Regions from separate parts of the Cellulomonas sp. CW35 genome, predicted to be linked through region 3. Evidence: predicted binding sites of a transcription regulator. Region 3 holds the regulator's gene; each other region holds the start of a gene.
The links. Region 3 encodes HrcA, which represses chaperone genes, less so after heat shock. Its sites were predicted from a motif close to TTNGCACTCGNNNNNNNCGAGTGCNAA; they were not measured.

Region 1: a site for HrcA is predicted at 3,227-3,253, ahead of ACT17Q_RS13355 (FmdB family zinc ribbon protein). Genes of this name have one in related genera too.
Region 2: a site for HrcA is predicted at 2,675-2,701, ahead of groES (co-chaperone GroES). Genes of this name have one in related genera too.

What each region holds. Positions count from the first base shown of each region.
Region 1 is NZ_CP199000.1:2,931,967-2,938,603, reverse strand. Features, by position in the region: gene ACT17Q_RS13375 (hypothetical protein) at 1-1,334, shown strand, start outside; gene ACT17Q_RS13370 (hypothetical protein) at 1,405-1,704, shown strand; gene ACT17Q_RS13365 (SAF domain-containing protein) at 1,827-2,498, shown strand; gene mscL (large conductance mechanosensitive channel protein MscL) at 2,542-3,105, shown strand; gene ACT17Q_RS13355 (FmdB family zinc ribbon protein) at 3,312-3,641, shown strand; gene ACT17Q_RS13350 (penicillin acylase family protein) at 3,678-6,233, shown strand; gene ACT17Q_RS13345 (5-formyltetrahydrofolate cyclo-ligase) at 6,306-6,637, opposite strand, start outside.
Region 2 is NZ_CP199000.1:903,573-910,209, forward strand. Features, by position in the region: gene ACT17Q_RS04340 (SRPBCC family protein) at 1-168, shown strand, start outside; gene ACT17Q_RS04345 (glutamate--cysteine ligase) at 270-1,406, opposite strand; gene ACT17Q_RS04350 (class I SAM-dependent methyltransferase) at 1,406-2,611, opposite strand; gene groES (co-chaperone GroES) at 2,833-3,129, shown strand; gene ACT17Q_RS04360 (IS30 family transposase) at 3,239-4,597, opposite strand; gene ACT17Q_RS04365 (WhiB family transcriptional regulator) at 4,766-5,071, opposite strand; gene ACT17Q_RS04370 (MerR family transcriptional regulator) at 5,347-6,363, shown strand; gene ACT17Q_RS04375 (response regulator transcription factor) at 6,549-6,637, shown strand, end outside.
Region 3 is NZ_CP199000.1:1,340,163-1,346,799, forward strand. Features, by position in the region: gene hemW (radical SAM family heme chaperone HemW) at 1-955, shown strand, start outside; gene ACT17Q_RS06290 (DUF4870 domain-containing protein) at 977-1,381, opposite strand; gene ACT17Q_RS06295 (hypothetical protein) at 1,567-2,460, shown strand; gene ACT17Q_RS06300 (DUF3097 domain-containing protein) at 2,516-3,367, opposite strand; gene hrcA (heat-inducible transcriptional repressor HrcA) at 3,526-4,545, shown strand; gene dnaJ (molecular chaperone DnaJ) at 4,621-5,751, shown strand; gene ACT17Q_RS06315 (16S rRNA (uracil(1498)-N(3))-methyltransferase) at 5,777-6,535, shown strand; gene ppdK (pyruvate, phosphate dikinase) at 6,618-6,637, opposite strand, start outside.

The DNA.
Region 1 (6,637 bases), 1.6 Mb from region 3:
GCGACGCTCTGCTGCTGGACGCGCTCGGCTCGACCCGTCACCGGCTGTCGGTGGTGTCCTGCTTCGGCGCCGACGACCTCGACCCCGAGCGGCTGCGCGGCGACGGCCCGCGCCTGCTGCGCGACCTGCTGGCGTTCGCCGCCGAGCGCGGCGCCGGCCGGACCGCACCCGCGTCGCACGCCGTGGACCCCGACCGCCTGCTCGTCGACCTCGCCGAGCGCCTGTGGCGGCACGGGCTCGTCGTCGAGCTCGACTACGGCGTCCCCGGCGGGCAGCGCATCCCCATGGTCGTCGGGCACCCGTCGTTGCCGGGGCGCATGCTCGTCGCGGTCCTGACCGACGACGACGCGTACGTGAGCGAGCCGTCCGTGCGCGTGCGCGAGCGCCTCACCGCCGACCGGCTCGAGCGCCTCGGCTGGACGGTCGTGCGCGTGTGGTCCGCCGCGGCGTTCCTCGACCCCGAGGCCGAGGTCGACCGGATCCGGCGCTACGTGCACCGCGCCGTGCCCGCACCCGTCGAGCCACGCACCGGTACGGCCGTCATCGGCCTGCCGCAGTCCTGGACCGACGACGAGCGCGCACCGGGCGAGGCTGCGGGGGCGCGTGCCGGGGCGGGTGTCGCGGTCGAGGTGGCCGAGGCGGGCACCCACGACGCGCCGGAGCGTGCGCAGGGGACCGACGACCATGAGGTCGCGTCGGCCGGCGCGTCCGCGCCCGCGCGGCCGACCGCCCCGAGCGCGGGTGATGCCGGCCCCGCCGACGACTCGCCGGACGGCCGGGCGAGCGGACGTGCGCTGCGACGCAAGGCCCGCCAGCGCAAGGGCCGCGGCTCGGACGAGCGCGCCGGCACGGGGCCGACCGCCGCCAAGGCCTCGGGACCGACCGGACCCACCGGCACGGCCCCGACGCCCGAGGTGCCCGCACCGCGTGAGGCCGCGCAGGAGCCCGCGCGGCCCGCGGCGACGCCCCCGGAGCCGCCCGCCGTGACGGGGAGCATGGTGCTGCAGGGCGCGTCGCGCTCCGGCGTGGCGCCGGTCGCCATGGACGGGGTCGTCGTCGACGACACGCGGCACCGTCCGCTGTCGGTCGTGCGTCCCGAGCAGCCCGCGCTGCCGGTGCGCACGCTGCCGCGGCCCGACGTGCGCCGCGGCCTGCCGATCGCCGCCTACAGCGACGACCAGCTCGACGACCTGGTCGGCTGGCTGCAGTCCGACGGCGTGCAGCGCTCGCGTGACGAGCTCGCGGAGGCGCTGCGCGACGAGCTGGGCGTCACCCGCCGGTCGTACCGGATCGACACCGCCGTGCGCGGGGCGATCGAGCGCGCGCTGTCCTGAGCGCCCGGTGCGGTCGGCGCACGGGTCACCCGGCTCGGACCGGTCCCCGCCGCGGTGCGATGATCGGGCGATGAGCAGCCAGGACCCGCGCCCGCGACGGCCGCGCCGCGCGGTGCGCCCGCCCGGGACGGTCGGCACGGACGAGTCGGTGCTGCGCTCGACGCTGCCCGCGGCCCCCGCGGCGACGACCGCACCCGCGGTGTCGCCCGCGGCGTCCCCCGGCGCGGGACCGCGGTCGGGCGGCGCGGGGGACAGGTCCGGCGACGCGCTGCTCGCGCTGCGCAGCGCGGACGACTCCGACGTCGGGTGGGGCGAGGGGGCGGACGCGAACGACGAGCGCCTGCGCCGCGACAAGCCGCCGCACTGGTGACCTGACCGTGCACGGGCGTCCGGTCCGTCGCGACCCGACCCCAGCCCCGCGCGGACGCACACCCGTCCCCAGGTGACCGAACCGGGGGCCCCGCGTGGCGCGCTGCGCCCTAGCGTGCGGGCGTGCCGTCGACCAGGTTCCCCGTCCCGCCGCTCGAGCGGCGACGCCGCCCCGTGCGGGTTGCGTGGCGCGCGGTGCTGTGGCGGTGCCGGTTCGTCGTCGCGGCGCTCGGGGTGGGCCTCGCGGCGACGTCGACGCTGCAGGTGCTGAGGCCGCCCGCGCCCGAGGTCCGGGCGGTCGTGGTCGCGGCGCGTGACCTGCCCGCGGGCACGACGCTCGGGTCGGGCGACCTGCGTGTCGCCCGGCTCCCGGCGGCCCTCGCGCTGCACGCCACGCGCACGAGCCCGGACGGTCTGCTCGGCCGCGCGACGGCCGTGCCGGTCCCCGCGGGCCTGCCCGTGGTGCCCGGCCTCCTGACCTCGGGCGAGCTCGTCGGTCCGCCGGGCACGGTGGTCGCGGCCGTGCGGCTCGCGGACCCCGCGGTGGCGGCGCTGCTGACGCCCGGCACGCGGGTCGACGTGCTCGCGGCGGCGGCCGAGACCGGCACGCAGGGTGTCGTCGTCGCGCGGCGCGCGCTCGTCCTGCCGGTCGCACCGGGCGACGACGAGGGGGGCTGGGCGGTCGGCGGCGAGGCGCAGACGCCGCCCGTGCTGCTCGCCGTGACGCCCGAGGAGGCCGCGGCGCTGGCGGGAGCCGCGGTGACGGGCTTGCTCAGCGCCGTCGTCGTGCCATGATCGAACGTCCAGCCTGGTTGTCCCGTGCTCATCGGAGGTACTCGTGTCGCAGTCCACATTCGGTTCGACGGCGGGATCCGCCGCGAACGCCCTCGGCTCCGGCGCCAAGGGCCTGGGGAAGGTCTTCGAGGGATTCAAGGACTTCATCTCGCGCGGCAACGCCGTCGACCTCGCGGTCGGCGTCGTCATCGGCGCGGCGTTCGGCGCCCTCGTGTCGTCGATCGTCGAGAACGTCATCAACCCGCTCATCGGGTGGATCTTCGGTCAGCCGAACCTCGACAACATCTGGACGATCGGCCCGTACAGCTGGGGCAACGAGCAGGCGCAGCCCATCCTCATGGGCAAGGTGCTCACGGCGCTGATCACGTTCCTGCTGACCGCCGCAGCCGTGTACTTCCTCGTCGTGCTGCCCCTGAACGCGCTCGCAGCGCGGCGCAAGCGCGGTGAGGAGGCCGAGCCGGCCGCGCCGGCCGAGGACATCCTGCTGCTGCAGGAGATCCGCGACCTGCTCGCGCAGCGCCCCACGCCCGCGCTGCAGTCCGACCTCACCACCCCGCCGACGATCCGCCCCGAGGACGGCCCGACGCCGCCCGCTCCGACCGTCTGACGCTCTGCGCGACGAGGGCGCCCGACCATCTCGGCCGGGCGCCCTCGTCGTGCGCCCTGGGCACCCCGGCGCCGTGCCCGCCGGCGGTCCGGGAATCGACGGGTTGCGCGGGTCGTTACCATTGGCACTCGGAACGTGTGAGTGCCAGGCCGCGCCACCCCGGCGCCCGGGCTCGCAGCATCACGGACGGACCTCAGGGAGAACCGGTGCCCACCTACTCGTACGCGTGCACGGCGTGCGGCCACGCCTTCGACATCCACCAGTCGTTCTCGGACGCCTCGCTCACGGTCTGCCCGGAGTGCGAGGGCAGGCTGCGCAAGGTCTTCTCGTCGGTCGGCGTCGTGTTCAAGGGCTCGGGCTTCTACCGCAACGACGCGCGCTCGGGCACGAAGTCGTCGTCGGTCCCCGCGGTCTCGTCCGACAAGGGCACGTCCGGCTCCGCCTCGACGCCCGCGTCGTCGGACTCGTCGTCGTCCTCCACGGCCTCGTCGCCCGCGCCCTCGGCCGCCCCGGCCGCTGCGCCGGCCGCCTCCTGACGGCAGCCGCGCCGGGCCCGCACTACCCTCGCAGACGTGCTCCGTAGCCGTGCCGCCCGTCTGACCGTCCTGTCGGTCGCCATCGTCCTCGTCGTCGCGCTGGTGGCGACGGTCGTCGCCGCGTTCGTCGTCGTGCGCCGGCCGCTGCCCCAGGTGAGCGGCACCCTCGAGGTCGCGGGCCTGCACGACGAGGTGACCGTGACACGCGACGCGCGCGGCGTCCCCACCATCACCGCGCAGGACCCGCACGACCTGTTCCTCGCGCAGGGCTACGTCGCGGCGCAGGACCGGTTCTTCGAGATGGACTACCGCCGCCACGTCGTCGCGGGGCGGCTCTCGGAGCTCGTCGGGCAGAACGAGGACGCGCTCGACGCGGACAAGGTGATCCGCACGTTCGGCTGGCGCCGGGTTGCGGAGGCCGAGCTCGCGATCATCGACCCCTCGACGCGTGACGCGCTCGAGGCGTACGCCGCCGGCGTCAACGCCTACCTGGACGGCAAGGCGCCCTCACAGATCGCCGTCGAGTACACCGTGCTCGGGCTGCAGGTCCACGTCGAGGCGCCCGAGCCGTGGGAGGCCGTGGACTCGCTCGCGTGGCTCAAGGCGATGGCGTGGGACCTGCGCGGCAACTACGACGCCGAGCTGTCGCGGGCACGCGTGTACGCGTCCGTGCGGGACGTCGCGAAGGTCGACGAGCTGTTCCCGGCCTACCCGTACGACCTCAACGCCCCGATCGTCGCGGCCGAGGACCTCACGAGCGCGACGCCGGCGAGCGCGGCCGGCGAGCTCGACCTGGACGACTCGGGCCTGCAGGCGGCGATCGACAGCGCGAACAAGGCGCTCGACGCCGTCCCGCACCTCGTCGGTGAGGGTGAGGGTGTCGGGTCGAACTCGTGGGTGGTCTCGGGCGAGCACACCGCGAGCGGCGCGCCGATCCTCGCGAACGACCCGCACCTGGGCATCTCCGCGCCGGGGATCTGGATGCAGGTGGGTCTGCGCTGCGCGCAGGTCGACGAGGCGTGCCCGTACGACGTGTCGGGCTTCGGCTTCGCGGGCTTCCCGGGCGTGGTGATCGGCCACAACGCGGACCTCGCGTGGGGTCTGACGAACCTGGGCGCGGACGTGACGGACTTCTTCGTCGAGCGGGTCGAGGGGAACGCGACCGTGCGCGGCGACGGCACGGCGCGGATCCGAGCCCGTACGGAGGTCATCAAGGTCAACGGCGGTGACGACGTGACCATCGTCGTGCGCCAGTCGGTGCACGGGCCGATCGTCTCGGACGTGCTGGACGTCGACCAGGTCGGTGACGCGCCCATGCCGGACGGCACGTCGGACCGCGGGTACGAGGTGGCGCTCGCGTGGACGGCGCTCGCGCCGGGGCACACGGCCGACGCGGTGCTCGCGACGGCGACCGCGAAGGACGCGAGCGACATCGCGCGCGTGGGCCGGCTGCTCGACGTGCCGTCGCAGAACATCGTGTTCGCGACGACCGACGGGCACATCGGGTACCAGGCGCCGGGTCGGATCCCGGTGCGGCAGACGGTCAGGGGAGCGGTGCCGTCCGACGGCACGTGGCCGCGCCCCGGCTGGGACCCCGCCTACGACTGGCAGGGCTACGTCGACCCGGAGGAGATGCCGCGCGCGCTCGACCCGGCCGAGGGCTTCGTCGTCGCGGCGAACCAGGCGGTCACGCCCCAGGGCGTCGGGCCGTTCCTCACCGACGACTGGGACTACGGCTACCGGGCCCAGCGCATCCGCACGGTGCTGTCGACCGCGATCGCGCGCGGCGACAGGATCGACGTCGCCGACGTGAACACGCTCCAGAACGACCAGCGCAGCCCGTACGCGGACGTGCTCGTGCCGTGGCTGCTGCGCATCGACATCGACGACGCGTTCGCGGACGACGGTCAGCAGCTGCTGCGCACGTGGGACCACGTGGCGAGCGCCGACTCCGCGGCCGCGGCGTACTTCGCGGCGGTCTGGAAGACGCTGCTCGAGCTCACGTTCGCCGACGACCTGCCCGACGGTGAGCTGCCGAACGGCGGCTCGCGCTGGCTCGAGGTGGTCCGCGGGCTGCTCGACGAGCCCGACTCGCCCTGGTGGGACGACCGCACGACCCCGGGCCTGCTCGAGGGCCGTGACGAGGTGCTCTACCAGGCGATGGTCACGGCCCGCCTGACGCTCACGCAGCAGCTCGGGCGGGACGCCGACGAGTGGCGCTGGGGCCGGCTGCACACCGCCGCACCCGAGCACCCGGTCCTGGGCGGCTCGTCGGTCCCGGGTCTGGTGCGCTCGTTCGTGAACCCCGACCCGGTCGAGGTGGGCGGCGGCTCGTCGATCGTCGACGCGACCGCGTGGGACGCGTCGCAGGGGTACGGGGTGACCGCGGCGCCCTCGATGCGGATGGTCGTCGACCTGGGCGACCTGGACTCCTCGACCTGGGTGACCCTGACCGGGACGTCGGGGCACCCGGCGAGCCCGCACTACGCCGACCAGCTGGGCGCGTGGGCGCAGGGGACGACGTTCCCGTGGCCGTTCTCGACCGCCGCGACGCAGGCGGACGCGGTCGACCGGCTGACGTTGCGCCCCTGACGCCGGGTCGGGACCGCGACTCGTCGGGGCCACGGCCGGTCATGAGCACGGCCGGTGGGGACCGCGGCCGGGTCAGGAGCGCAGCGGGACCCAGCCCTCGGGCGTCGCGTACGCGTCGACGCGCCGGTCGTGCGGCTCGCGGGGCAGCGGGTCGACGCTCGCGTCCCGCACCTCGTCGGGGAACACGAGCGCGACGACGAGCGCGTCGGGCCGGGCGTGCTCGAGCGCCCGGTCGTACCAGCCGCCGCCCTGACCGAGGCGGCTGCCGGCGGTGTCGACCGCGAGCGCGGGGGCGACGATCACGTCGGCGTCGGCGAGCGCCTGCGGCCCGAGCGTCGGGCCACCGGGCTCGGGCGGCCGGCCGGGTGCGCGCTCGCGCAGGTCCTCGACACCGCGGTACTCGG
Region 2 (6,637 bases), 440 kb from region 3:
ACCATCCACGGGCGCGTGACGTTCGAGCCGCTCGAGGGCGGCACCCGGATGACCGTGACGTCGCGGTTCGACACCCTCGAGGACCTCGAGAAGCTCGTCGCGATGGGGATGGCCGACGGCATGACGGCCGCCATGGGCCAGATCGACGCGGTGCTGGCCGATGCCTGAGGGGACGGTGAGCGGCCCCGCCTCGTACTTCCCGTCGATCGAGCGGACGTACGCGCAGCGCTGACCACGCGGGCGGGCTCGAGGCGCGAGTCCCGGCCGGCTCAGAGCGGCTTGCCCGCCCGGAGCTCGGCGACGAGGGACGCGACCACCGCGTCGAGCTCGCCCGCGTTGCGCCGCGCGACCGCGCGCTGGCGCTGGTAGGACGCGCCCCGGCGCAGCACCACGCGCACCTGGTCGAGCTCGTCGGCGCAGCCGAGCCGCTCGGCCACGGGCGCGAGCACCTCGAGCCAGCGGGACACCGAGTCCGTGACCAGCTCCTCGTCGCCGGCCGCGTCGGTGATGACGATCGCGTCCATCCCGTAGCGCGCCGAGCGCCACTTGTTCTCCTGCACGAACCAGGTCGGCATGCTCGGCAGCGGCTCGCCCGCGTCGAGGAGCGTCGAGAAGTGCTCGACGAGGCAGTGCGTCAGCGCTGAGATCGCGGTGACCTCGAGCAGGTTCGTCGCGCCGTCGGCGATGCGCATCTCGAGCGTCCCGAACCGGGGCGACGGGCGGATGTCCCAGCGCACCTCGTCGAACTGGTCGATCACGCCCGTGTGCATCATGTCACCGACGTACTGCTCGAGCTGCGACCACTCCTCGAACTGGTACGGCAGGCCCGCCGTGGGCAGCTGCTGGAACAGCAGCGCGCGGTTCGACGCGTAGCCGGTGTCCTTGCCGTTCCAGAACGGCGACGACGCCGACAGCGACTGGAGCTGCGCGAACACCGTCAGCATCGCGCGCGAGATCGGCAGCACCTTGGCCCGGTCCTCGACGCCGACGTGCACGTGCACGCCGTAGATCAGCATCTGCCGGCCCCACCACTGCGTGCGGTCGATCAGCGTCGCGTAGCGCTGCTTGTCGCTGACCTTCTGCGTCGCCCAGTTCGCGAACGGGTGCGTGCCGCCGCCCATCAGGTCGATGCGCAGGGGAGCGGCGGCCGCGGCGACCTCGTCGAGCGCGCGCTGCAGGTCCCGCCCCGCCTCGGCGACCGTGCGGCACTTGCCCGAGGAGATCTCGACCGTGTTCCGCAGGAGCTCCTGCGTGATGTTGGGGTGGTCGTGCCCGACGGTGTCGAAGATCGCGTCGGCCGCCTGGCGCAGGTCGCCCGAGTCGGCGTCGACGAGGGCGACCTCCCACTCGAGGCCGACCGTCGAGCGCTCGCTGCGGGCGAACGGCAGGTGCACGGGTGCGGCCATCACGCGTCCCCCGGGGTGCTGGTGCGGGTCTCGAGCGGCTCGACGACGAGCACGCTCTGCTGCCCGGCGATGCGCGTCAGGACGATCGTGCCCGTCGCCTCGCCCCGCAGGTCGAGCTGGCGGCGCAGCTGCTCGGGCACCACGGCGGTGCCGCGCTTCTTGATCGTGAGCCGCCCGACGCCGCGCTCGCGCAGGTAGGTGCGCAGGCGCTTGAGACCGAACGGCATGCGGTCGAGGACGCGGTAGCCCGTCGCGAACGGGGTCGCGCTGCGCTCGTCGGACGTCACGTACGCGATCGTCGGGTCGACGAGGCGTCCGCGCACGTCGAGCGCGACGTCCCCGACGAGGCCGGCACGGATCACCGCCCCGTCGGGCTCGTACAGGTAGCCCCCGAGCTCGCCGACGTGCGCGGCCGCGGGCTCGTCGGGTGCGAGGACGTGCGCGGTGCCGCCCGCGAGGACGAGCGCGGACCGCCCGGGGCCCTCGGGTGCGAGGGGCCCGAACCACAGACCCAGCTCGACGACGTCACCGTCGACCGAGACCCACTGCGCGCGCGCGTCCGCGGGCAGGTCGCGGTGCGCGACGCCCGGGCCGAGCTTGAGGCCGAGGGCGGGGACGCGCTCGCGTACGGCGAGCACCGCGTCGAGCGGCGGTGCGTACGCGGCCGGGTCGTGGACGCGCGAGCCGCCGCCCGTGCGGCGGGCGGGGTCGGCGTAGACGCCGTCGACGTCCGCGAGGTCGAGCGCGAGGCCGTCGGTGTGCCGGACCTCGACCTCGGGGAAGTGGCGCAGGTTGACCGTGGCGATCGCAGCGGTCATCTCGTCGAGCTCGGCCGCGGTGACGCGCAGCCCGACGCCCGCGAACGCGAGCGCGTCCGCCCCGATCCCGCACGTGAGGTCCGCGACGTGCGTCAGGCCCGCGTCGCGGTACCGGCGCGCGTGGTGCGCGGCGACCTCGAGCCGGGTCGCCTGCTCGAGCCCGGCGGACGTGAACAGCATGCCGTCGGCGAAGTCGCCGAGCTTGGCGTGGGCCTTGGCGCGCAGCCGGGACTGGGTGAGCGCGGCCGCGACGAGCGAGGGGTGCAGCCCCTCGGCGCGCAGCCGCTCGCCCAGCGGCATCGCCAGCCGCTCGTCGTACGGCGGCAGGGCGGACAGCAGCGCCCACCCCTCGGGGGCGAGCAGCCGGCTGAGCCCGTCGGCATCCATGGCGGCGATCCTTCCACCTGTCGCGCGCCGCGGTGCACCGCACCGGGCGGCGGGTGGACACGGTTAGCACTCGCCTTGACCGAGTGCCAAGGCGTTCCTAGAGTGAGGGAACTGGCACTCTCGGTGTGAGTGTGCCAATGCGCCAGGCCTTCCGGCACCCGCGACGACGGTGGCTGGGCGCGACCCGCTGAACCACTCAACACGCGAAGGGGAGGTCCGCTGTGTCGGTCTCCATCAAGCCGCTCGAGGACCGGATCGTCGTGAAGCCGCTGGAGGCGGAGACGACGACGGCCTCGGGCCTGGTCATCCCGGACTCCGCCAAGGAGAAGCCCCAGGAGGGCGAGGTCCTCGCGATCGGTCCGGGCCGGATCGACGACAAGGGCAACCGTGTCCCGCTCGACGTCGCCGTGGGTGACAAGGTCATCTACTCGAAGTACGGCGGCACCGAGGTCAAGTACGCCGGCGAGGAGTTCCTGATCCTCTCGGCGCGCGACGTGCTGGCGGTCGTCGCCAAGTGATCGCCCGCCGGCTCGCGCCGCCGTCCGTGTGACGGTGACCGCGGTCGGCGACGACGAGGGCCCCCGTCCTGGTGGGCGGATTCTCGGGGTCCTCGCAACACCTGATGGCTTATGTGGTTGTCAGTAGATCACGCAGACGCTCGGCTGGGGTTCTCCAGCCGAGCGTCTTGCGTGGTCGGCCGTTGAGTTGTTGGGCGACGTGTTCGAGGTCGGCCGGGGAGTGGATCGACAGGTCTGTGCCCTTGGGGAAGTACTGGCGCAGCAGCCCGTTGGTGTTCTCGTTCGAGCCGCGCTGCCAGGGCGAGTGCGGGTCGCAGAAGTAGACCGGCACCCCGGTCGCGATCGTGAACTGCTTGTGGGCAGCCATCTCGCAGCCCTGGTCCCAGGTCAGCGATCCGCGCAGGTGGTCTGGCAGGGTTGTGATCAGCGGGACCAGGACGTCGCGGACCTCCTCGGCGCTGTGCCCGCCGGGCAGGTGCCCGAGCATCACGTAGCGGGTCGAGCGTTCGACCAGGGTCACGATCGCGGAGGCCGACCCGGTGCCGACGATCAGGTCGCCCTCCCAGTGCCCGGGCACCGCTCGGTCCTCGACCTCGGCGGGGCGTTCACAGATCATCACCATCTCGTCAACGAACCGGGACGTGCGCTGGTCCGGGCTCGTGTGGGGTTTGCGGCGGGTCCGCCCGGTGCGCAGCGCGTCGGCGACCTCACGGCGCAGCCCACCGCGGGCCTGGACGTAGATCGCCTGGTAGATCGTCTCGGTGCTCACCCGCATGCTCTCGTCGTGGGGGAAGTCCTCGACCAGAGCGTGGCAGACCTGCTCGGGTGACCACCGCTGCGCGAGCTTCGCGGCGACGAACTCACGCAGCGGACCGTCGGCGGCGAGCTTGGCCGCCTTGGGACGGGCGCGGCTCTTGGCCCACGCCCGCTGGGCGGCATACGGGCGGTAGACGCCGTCGACGGACCGCCGGTCCAGCTCTCGTTTGATCGTCGACGCCGGCCGACCCAGTTGGCGACCGATCTCACGCAGCGAGGCATTCTGCCGGCGTAGGTCGGCGATCGTCTCCCGCTCGGCCAACGTCAAGAACCGCCGATCCAGCTCGGCCTCCAGTGCCGCGAGCGACACCATCTCGTGCGCTCGGACAAGGGTGGTCACGCCCGTCTTATAGTCCACCCGGCGCCCGTCGGGGTAGATCCGAGCCCCGCGGGTCTTACGAACGCCGCCGTCCCAGTCGCGTGCGGTGCGCTCGTTGACCCCGACCTGCTCAGCAGCGCGACGCCGGGATACACCCGCACGCCGCAGCCGCTGGTACTCACCCTTGCCCGGATGCGGCCCCCACCCCCCAACGCCCACGGAACGCAGACCGGCCTGGCGCACCCACCCCGCCGCCGTGTGCCGGCTCAGGCCGACCTCCCGAGCGGCGAGCGTCGCACTCCCGACACGGTCGAAGACCTCGAAGAACCTCATCTTGAGCTCTGGTGAAAGCACGATCCCCGCAACTCCCTGAAAACAGGGCGTTGCGGGGATCGCTAGAACCCGCCGTGGACGGGGGCCCTCGTCGTTCCCGGTGGGTCCCGGTGGTCTCTCGGTGCCCGAGGCGCCTCGCGGCGGTCCGGGCGGTGGCAGCAGCGGGAGTCAGGCGCTGGTGCGGGCGACGACCGTGCGGGCACGCTGGGCGAGCAGCGCTGCGCGCTCGTCCTCGGAGAGCCCGCCCCAGACGCCGTACGGCTCACGGACCGCGAGCGACTGCTCACGGCACTGCTCGAGCACGGGGCACGTGGCGCACACGGCCTTGGCGGCCTCGGCGCGGCGACGGCGGGCTGAACCACGCTCGCCCTCGGGGTGGAAGAACAGGTCGGGGTCGGCCTGGCGGCAGGCGCCTTCGAACTGCCACTCCCACAGGTCCATCACCGGTCCGGGCAACCTCGAGATCTCGGCCATGCGTCCTCCTCGTGCAATCGTCCGGCTGCGGATCCGGGCGATCTGGTGTCTGGCGGTGGTGCGGTGCTGGTGGGCGGTGACCAGGGTCCGAAGTCCCAGGCCGAGCCGCTGTCGTGACCGGAACGCTACAACCGAGTCAGAATCCGGTCAAGACCCGTTCGCGAGGCAGTCGTGACGCGGTTCGAGTCGCGTGTGTCCCGGTTTTCCCCGAACGGGGGACGGCTCGGGACCGCGCCGGTGCGCGCAGCCCGCGAGGCGACTGGCAGAATCGCGCCATGACCTTGTCGCCCGACGACGGCTCTGCCGCGCCCGAGCGCGACCCGTCGGACGACACCGTGGCGACCGCACCCCCCCGACGCCACGCCGCGCCGCTGACGGTCGCGGCCGTCGCCGCGCGCCTGGGCGTCGCGCCCGCGACGCTGCGCACGTGGGACCGCCGGTACGGGCTCGGCCCGTCCGAGCGCTCCGCCGGGTCGCACCGGCGCTACTCCGCGAGCGACGTCGAGCGGCTCCTCGTCATGCGGCGCCTCACGCTCGACGGCGTCGCACCCGGTGACGCCGCGCGCATCGCGAGCGTGACCGAGGTCGAAGGGCACGCGCAGCCCGGCCCGACGAACGTCGAGACCGCCCTGCAGGGCGGCGTCGGCGCTCGCCCGGGCGTGCCGTTCGGTGCGGGCACCCCCACCGCGCTCGTCGACGCCGCCCTCACGGGCGACGCCGCCACGTGCCGCGCGCTCGTCGCGCTGCCGCGCACGGCAGGTGTCGCCGAGCTCGAGCACTGGTGGACCGGGCTGCTCGAGCCGGCGCTCACCGAGCTCGCGCGTCGCACCGTGGTCGACCGGCCCGGGCAGGACGCGCCGCTCACCGTGCGGGCCGCGGCGGTCGAGGCCCTGCGCGCGTGGCTGCCGGCCGCGCCGCGCGGCGGGGGAGTCGTCCTCGTGCTCGTCCCGGAGGGCCAGGAGCGCCCGCTGCTCGTGCACGCGCTGACCGCCGCGCTCGTCGCCGCCGACGTCGACGCGCGGGCCGTGGGCGGGCCGACGAGCGTGCACCACGTGCTCGAGCTCGTGGTCATGACCCGGCCCGGCGCGGTCGTCACGGTCTCGCGACGCGCCGACGTGGACCTGGCGCATGTCGCCCAGCTCGCGCATGCTCATCCCGGGCTCGCCCAGTTCGTCATGATTCCCGACACGACGTCCGACGTGCCCTCGGGTGCGTCGGTGACCCGATCCCGCACGTTCCGCGGACTGCTGCACGAGGTGCTCGCAGTCGCGGGTCGTACTCCGAACGGGTGAAGTCCCCGGTGGGCCGCGCCGCGGGCTGCGGGGGGAATGTGCCGGTGTCGGACGGGGCCATACCGTCCGATAGCAGCACATGCGGCCATCAAGCACCCATCCGGTACGCGGGACCCCCACCCGCCGCGCTGGACGGGCTCGCTAACGTCACGTACCCGAAGGGCCGATAGCACACGCAGGTCCCGATGGGGAACACCTGGAAGAAGGAGGACGCGATGGCGGGTGTGGTCGTCTGCCATGCCTCGACCGCCGTTCGTGAACGACTGGTCGTGAC
Region 3 (6,637 bases):
CGGCGGCGGCACGCCCACCGTCCTGCCGGCCGACGACCTCGTCGGGATGCTCCGTGCGGTCGACGACGCGTGGGGCCTGGCCGACGACGCCGAGGTCACGACCGAGGCGAACCCCGACTCGGTGACCCCGCGGTCGCTCGCGGCGCTCGCGGCCGGTGGCTTCACGCGCGTGTCGTTCGGCATGCAGTCGGCTGTGCCGCACGTGCTGCGCACGCTCGAGCGCACGCACGACCCGGCACGCATCCCCGACGTCGTGCGGTGGGCGCGGGACGCCGGGCTCGACGTGTCGCTCGACCTGATCTACGGGACGCCGGGGGAGTCGCTCGACGACTGGCGGGTCTCGCTCGAGTCGGCGCTCGCGACCGGCGTCGACCACGTCTCGGCGTACGCGCTCGTCGTCGAGCAGGGCACGCGCATGGCGGTGCAGGTCCGTCGCGGTGAGCTCACGCTGCCGGACTCCGACGACCAGGCCGCCAAGTACGAGCTCGCGGACGACCTGCTGACCGCGGCGGGGCTCGGCTGGTACGAGGTCTCGAACTGGGCGCGCGGCGCGGAGCACGCGTGCCGGCACAACCTCGCCTACTGGCGCGACGACGACTGGTGGGGCGTCGGGCCGGGCGCGCACTCGCACGTCGGTGGCGTGCGCTGGTGGAACGTCAAGCACCCGCGCGCGTACGCGGCGCGCCTCGACGCGGGCCTGAGCCCCGCGGCCGGGCGGGAGGTCGTCGACGAGGAGGGGGCCGCGCTCGAGCGGCTCATGCTGCACGTGCGGCTCGCCGAGGGGATGCCGCTCGACGAGCTCGCCGACGACGAGCGGAGCCGGGTGGCCGGGCTCGTCGCCGACGGGCTCGTCGACGGTCGGACGCTGCTGACCGCGCGGCGTCTGGTGCTCACGCGCCGCGGGCGGCTGCTCGCGGACCTCGTCGTGCGGACGCTCGCGGGCTTCGGCGCCTGAGCACCGCCCGCGAGCGCCGCGTCACTTGACCAGGCGGAGGGTCAGCGGGTAGCGGTACCACTCGAAGCGGCTCGCGGCGACGGCGGCCATGATCTCGAGCACGAGCGCACCGATGCCGACGACGGCGAGGATGACGAAGCCGACCAGCACGATCGTGAGGATCGAGCCCACGACGACCGCGATGAGCACGGTGATCTGGAAGTTCAGCGACTCCTTCGCCTGGTTCTCCAGGTACGGGCCGCGGCCGCGGAACACCAGCCAGATCACGAGCGGCGCGATGAAGCCGAGACCGATCAGGGGCAGGACGTGCGCGAGGATCGCCCACATCTTCTCCTCGTCGGGCCGCAGCGGCTGCGGGCCCGCGCCGTACGCGGGCGGCGGCGGGGCCGAGTCCCAGCCCTGGCCGTTCGGGGGGGTCGTGCTCACGAGGTACCTCCGTCGTGTCGGTGGGTGCGCGTCGGACGTCACCCGGATCGGTGAGGCGGCGACTGTGCTGGTCGCAGGGTAGTCGTTCGGGGTCGTCCACAGGGTCTGCACGGTTCCTTGACACGACTGGTGCACTTCGGTTCGCTTTCGTGGGGCCACCCCCGGCCCACTGACGAAGGAGACGCATGAGCGACACCACGCCGCGGCCGGACGACGGGAGCAACCCGGTCCCGCCCGGACCGCAGGAGCCCACGCCGCCGGCGCCCGAGGGTGCCTACCCGCCGCCTCCCGCCGGTGCCTACCCGCCGCCCCCCGCGGGCGCCACCCCGCCGCCCCCCGGCGGCTACCCGCCGCCGCCCGCCCCGGGCGGCTACGGCGGCGACCAGAGCGTCGACGTCGTCGAGGGCTTCAAGTGGGGCTGGAAGAAGTTCACCGAGAACCTCTCGCCGATCCTCATCGCGATCGTCGCGTACGTCGTCGGCTCGATCGTCGTCATCGGCATCTGGTACTTCGTGATCGCGGGCCTGTTCCTGCGCACGTCGGAGACCACGATCGACGACGAGGGCAACATCACCTTCGGGTCGGGCCCGGGCTTCGCGGCGGTGCTGGTCTCGACGGCGCTGATCTCGGTCGTCGCGGTGCTCGTGCTGTCGATCGTGCAGGCCGGCTTCGTGCAGGGCGCGCTGCGGATCAGCCGTGGCGAGGCGCTGACCGTCGACACGTTCTTCAAGTTCAAGAACCTGCCCGCGGTGATCCTGGCGTCGCTGCTGGTCGCCGTGCTGACGGCCGTCGGCTACGCGCTGTGCTACCTGCCGGGCATCGTGGTCGCGTTCTTCGCGCAGTTCACGCTGTACTACGTCGTGGACCGCGGCTCGGGCGCGGTGGACGCGCTCAAGGCCAGCTTCCAGCTCGTCAGGGACAACATCGTGCCCGCGCTGCTGATCTTCCTCGGCGTCGCGCTCGCGAGCGCCGTCGGTGGCCTCGTGTGCGGTGTCGGCACGCTCGTCACGCTGCCCGTCGCGCTGCTCGCGCAGACCTACGTGTACCGCCGGCTGAACCGCGAGCCGGTCGTCCCCTGACCGGTCCGGAACCGAGGACGGGCTCCCGCGCCGCAGCGCGGGGGCCCGTCCGTCGTCAGGCCGTGACGAAGTCGATGAGCTCCTCGACGCGGCCGAGCAGCGCGGGCTCCAGGTCGGCGAAGGTGCGCACCGTGCCGAGGATCCGCTTCCAGGCCTGCGCGACGTCGGCCTGGTCGGCTGCCGGCCAGCCGAGCTCGCGCAGGATCCCGAGCTTCCACTCGGTGCCGCGCTCGATCGTCGGCCAGGCGGTCAGGCCCAGCCGCGCGGGACGCACGGCCTGCCACACGTCGACGTAGGGGTGCCCGAGCACCAGGACCGTGCCCGCGGGCGCGACGCGCACGGCCTCGGCGGCGATCCGCGCCTCCTTCGACCCCGCGACCAGGTGGTCGACGAGGACGCCGACGCGCCGCTCGGGGGTGGGGGAGAACTCCCGCAGCGCCTCGACCAGGTGATCCACGCCCTCGAGCAGCTCGACCACGACCCCCTCGACGCGCAGGTCGTCGCCCCACACCTTCTCGACCAGCTCGGCGTCGTGCCGGCCCTCGACCCAGATGCGGCTGCCCCGCGCCACCCGCGCCCGGGCGCCCTGGACGGCGCGCGAGCCGGACGCGGTGCGCTCGGGCGGACGCGGCGCCGTCGACGTCACGGGCGCCGTGAGGACCACCGGCTCGCCGTCGACCCAGAACCCCGGCCCGAGCGGGAACGTGCGCGTGCGGCCCTTGCGGTCCTCGAGCACGACGACGTGCTGCCCGCCCGACTTCTCGACGCGCACCACGGCACCCACCCACCCGGTGGTGACCTCCTCCACGACGAGCCCGCGCTCGGCGGCCTGCGGACGCGACGTCCGCGGTCCTCGGTGGTGCTCGGCACGTCCGCCGCCCAGCACGTCCGACCCGTAGCGATCCATCAGCCTGGCTCTCCCTCGTCGCGGTCCGTCGGTCCGTCACCCTAGGGTGCCCACGGACCGCTCGGGCGGCAGCGCCCGCGCGCGGCGTAGGATTGGCACTCGGACGAGGCGAGTGCTACCAGTGACGGGCAGCGGGCGGCGCGACGGACGGAGGCGAGATGAGCGACGAGCGGCGGATGGACGTGCTGCGCGCGATCGTCGAGGACTACGTCTCGACGAGCGAGCCCGTGGGCTCGAAGGCGCTGGTCGAGCGGCACGCGCTCGGGGTGTCGTCGGCGACGATCCGCAACGACATGGCCGCTCTCGAGGAGAGCGGCTTCATCGCTCAGCCGCACACGTCCGCCGGTCGCATCCCGACCGACAAGGGGTACCGCGTCTTCGTCGACCGCCTGACGACCGTCAAGCCGTTGTCCGGGCCCGAGAAGCGCGCGATCGGCGCGTTCCTCGAGGACGCGGTCGACCTGGACGACGTCGTCGACCGCTCGGTGCGGCTGCTCGCGCAGCTCACGCACCAGGTCGCCGTCGTGCAGTACCCCTCGCTGCGGCGCTCCGCGCTGCGCCACATCGAGCTCGTGCCCGTGGGCCAGCGACACCTGCTCGTCGTGCTCATCACCGACACCGGCCGCGTCGAGCAGCGCACCCTCGAGGCGTCGGCCGAGCTCGACGAGCTCGGCGTCGCGCAGCTGCGCGCGACGCTCAACGCGCGCGTCGCCGGCCGCCGGCTCGCGGAGCTGCGCGGCGTGGTCGACGAGGTCTCGCAGCGGTACACCGACGACGACCTCGCGCTGCTGCGCCAGGTCGTGGGCGTGGTCGAGGAGACGCTCGCGCAGGAGAGCGAGGAGCGCGTCGTGCTCGCGGGCACGGCGAACCTCGCCCGCGGGGGCACGGACTTCGCGCGCAGCCTCGGTCCGGTGCTCGAGGCGCTCGAGGAGCAGGTCGTGCTCCTGCGCCTGCTGTCCGAGATGGCCGAGGACACGGCCGCGGTCTCGGTGCGGATCGGGCACGAGACGCAGCACGACGGTCTGGTCGAGACGAGCTTCGTCACGAGCGGGTACGGCGACGAGGGCGGTTCGGTCGCCCGGGTCGGCGCGATCGGTCCGACCCGCATGGACTACCCCGCGACCATGGCGTCCGTGCGCGCCGTGGCGCGCTACCTCACGCGCATCCTCGCCGGGTAGCCCCCGGCCACGCACCGCGGACGCCCGGCGTCCCGACCATCCGACGAGCCCGCCAGGAAGCGAGCAGACCACCACGTGAGCACCGACTACTACGCGATCCTCGGCGTCCCGCGCGACGCGACGCCCGAGCAGATCAAGAAGGCGTACCGCAAGCTCGCCCGGGAGCACCACCCGGACGTGGCGGGCGACGACCCGGCCGCGGAGGAGCGGTTCAAGGACGTCTCGCGCGCCTACGAGGTGCTCGGCAACCCGGAGAAGCGCCGCGCGTACGACCTGGGGGGCGACCCGTCGTCGCCCGGCGGCGGCATGGGCGGGGGCTTCGGCTTCCAGGACATCTTCGAGACGTTCTTCGGCGCCGCGACGGGTGCGGGCGCGCAGCGCGGCCCGATCCCGCGCGCGCGGCGCGGCCAGGACGCGCTGCTGCGCCTCGACCTCGACCTCGCGGAGGTCACGTTCGGCACGCACCGCGAGGTCCCGGTCGACACCGCGGTGGTGTGCCCCACGTGCCAGGGGTCCTGCTGCCGGCCCGGCACGTCGCCGCGGACGTGCGAGGCGTGCCACGGCCGGGGCACGGTGCAGCGCGTGGCGCGCTCGTTCCTCGGCCAGGTCATGACGAACCAGCCGTGCGCGGCGTGCCGCGGGTTCGGCACGACGATCCCGGAGCCGTGCACCGAGTGCGCGGGCGAGGGGCGCGTGCGTGCGCGTCGCACGATCGCGGTGGACGTCCCCGCGGGCGTCGACACGGGCACACGCATCAAGCTCACGAGCCAGGGCGAGGTCGGCCCGGCGGGCGGCCCGCCCGGTGACGTGTACCTCGAGGTGCGCGAGCGCCGGCACGAGGTGTTCACGCGCGACGGCGACGACCTGCACGCGACGCTGTCCGTGCCGATGACCGCCGCCGCGCTGGGCACCGTGCTCACGTTCGAGACGCTCGACGGCGAGCAGGAGGTCGACCTGCGCCCCGGCACGCAGCCCGAGCAGGTCGTGACGCTCAAGGGGCTCGGCGTGGGGCACCTGCACGTCGGCGGACGCGGCGACCTGCACGTCCACGTCGAGGTGACCGTCCCGACGGGCCTCGACGACGAGCAGGCCGAGCTGCTTCGCCGCCTTGCGGCGCTGCGCGGCGAGGAGCGCCCCGAGGGCCGGCTCGCCGCCGCGCACCAGGGCGTCTTCGGCAAGCTGCGCGACAAGCTCGCCGGCCGCTGAGCGTGCGGGACAGGACCCGTAGCCGATGACCGCACCCGTCTTCGTCGTCGACCCCGGCCGCCTCGACCCCCTCGCGGTGGGCGACACGTTCCGGCTCGACGGCACCGAGGGCCGCCACGCCGGGGTCGTGCAGCGCCGGGCGCGCGGTGAGCGGGTCGACGTGGTCGACACGCGCGGCGTACGGCTCGTCGGCGTGGTCGCGCACGCCGGCCACGAGGGCGTCGACGTCGAGGTGCTCGAGCTCGTGCGCGAGCCCACGCCCCGCGTGCGGCTCGTGCTCGTGCAGGCGCTCGCGAAGGGCGACCGCGACGAGCTCGCGATCGAGGCGGCGACCGAGGTCGGCGCGGACGCGGTCGTGCCGTGGCAGGCGGACCGCTCGATCGTCGTGTGGCGCGGCGAGCGCGCCGCCAAGTCCCGCGCGCGCTGGCTCGGCACGGTGCGCACGGCCGCGAAGCAGTCACGCCGCGCGTGGGTGCCGGAGGTGGACGTCGCGCTCGACTCCCGGGCGCTCGCGCTCCGCGCGCGTGAGGTGGTCGCGGCCGGGGGAGCCGTGCTGGTGCTGCACGAGAGCGCGACCGACCCCCTGGCGGGCGCCGAGCTCCCGCAGGACGGCGACGTGCTCGTCGTCGTGGGTCCGGAGGGCGGCATCGGCGACGACGAGCTCGCGCGGCTCGTCGACGCGGGCGCGCGGCCCGTGCGCCTCGGACCGCACGTGCTGCGCACGTCCACCGCGGGCCCGGTCGCGCTGGCGCTGCTCGCGACCCGCCTGGGCCGCTGGGGCTGAGCACGACGGCGCCGGCCCGCGTATCTCCGCGCGGACCGGCGCCGTGCTCGTGCCCGGCGTCACCCCGCCGGGAAGGGGTCCGTCAGCGCGTGTCGCTCGCCG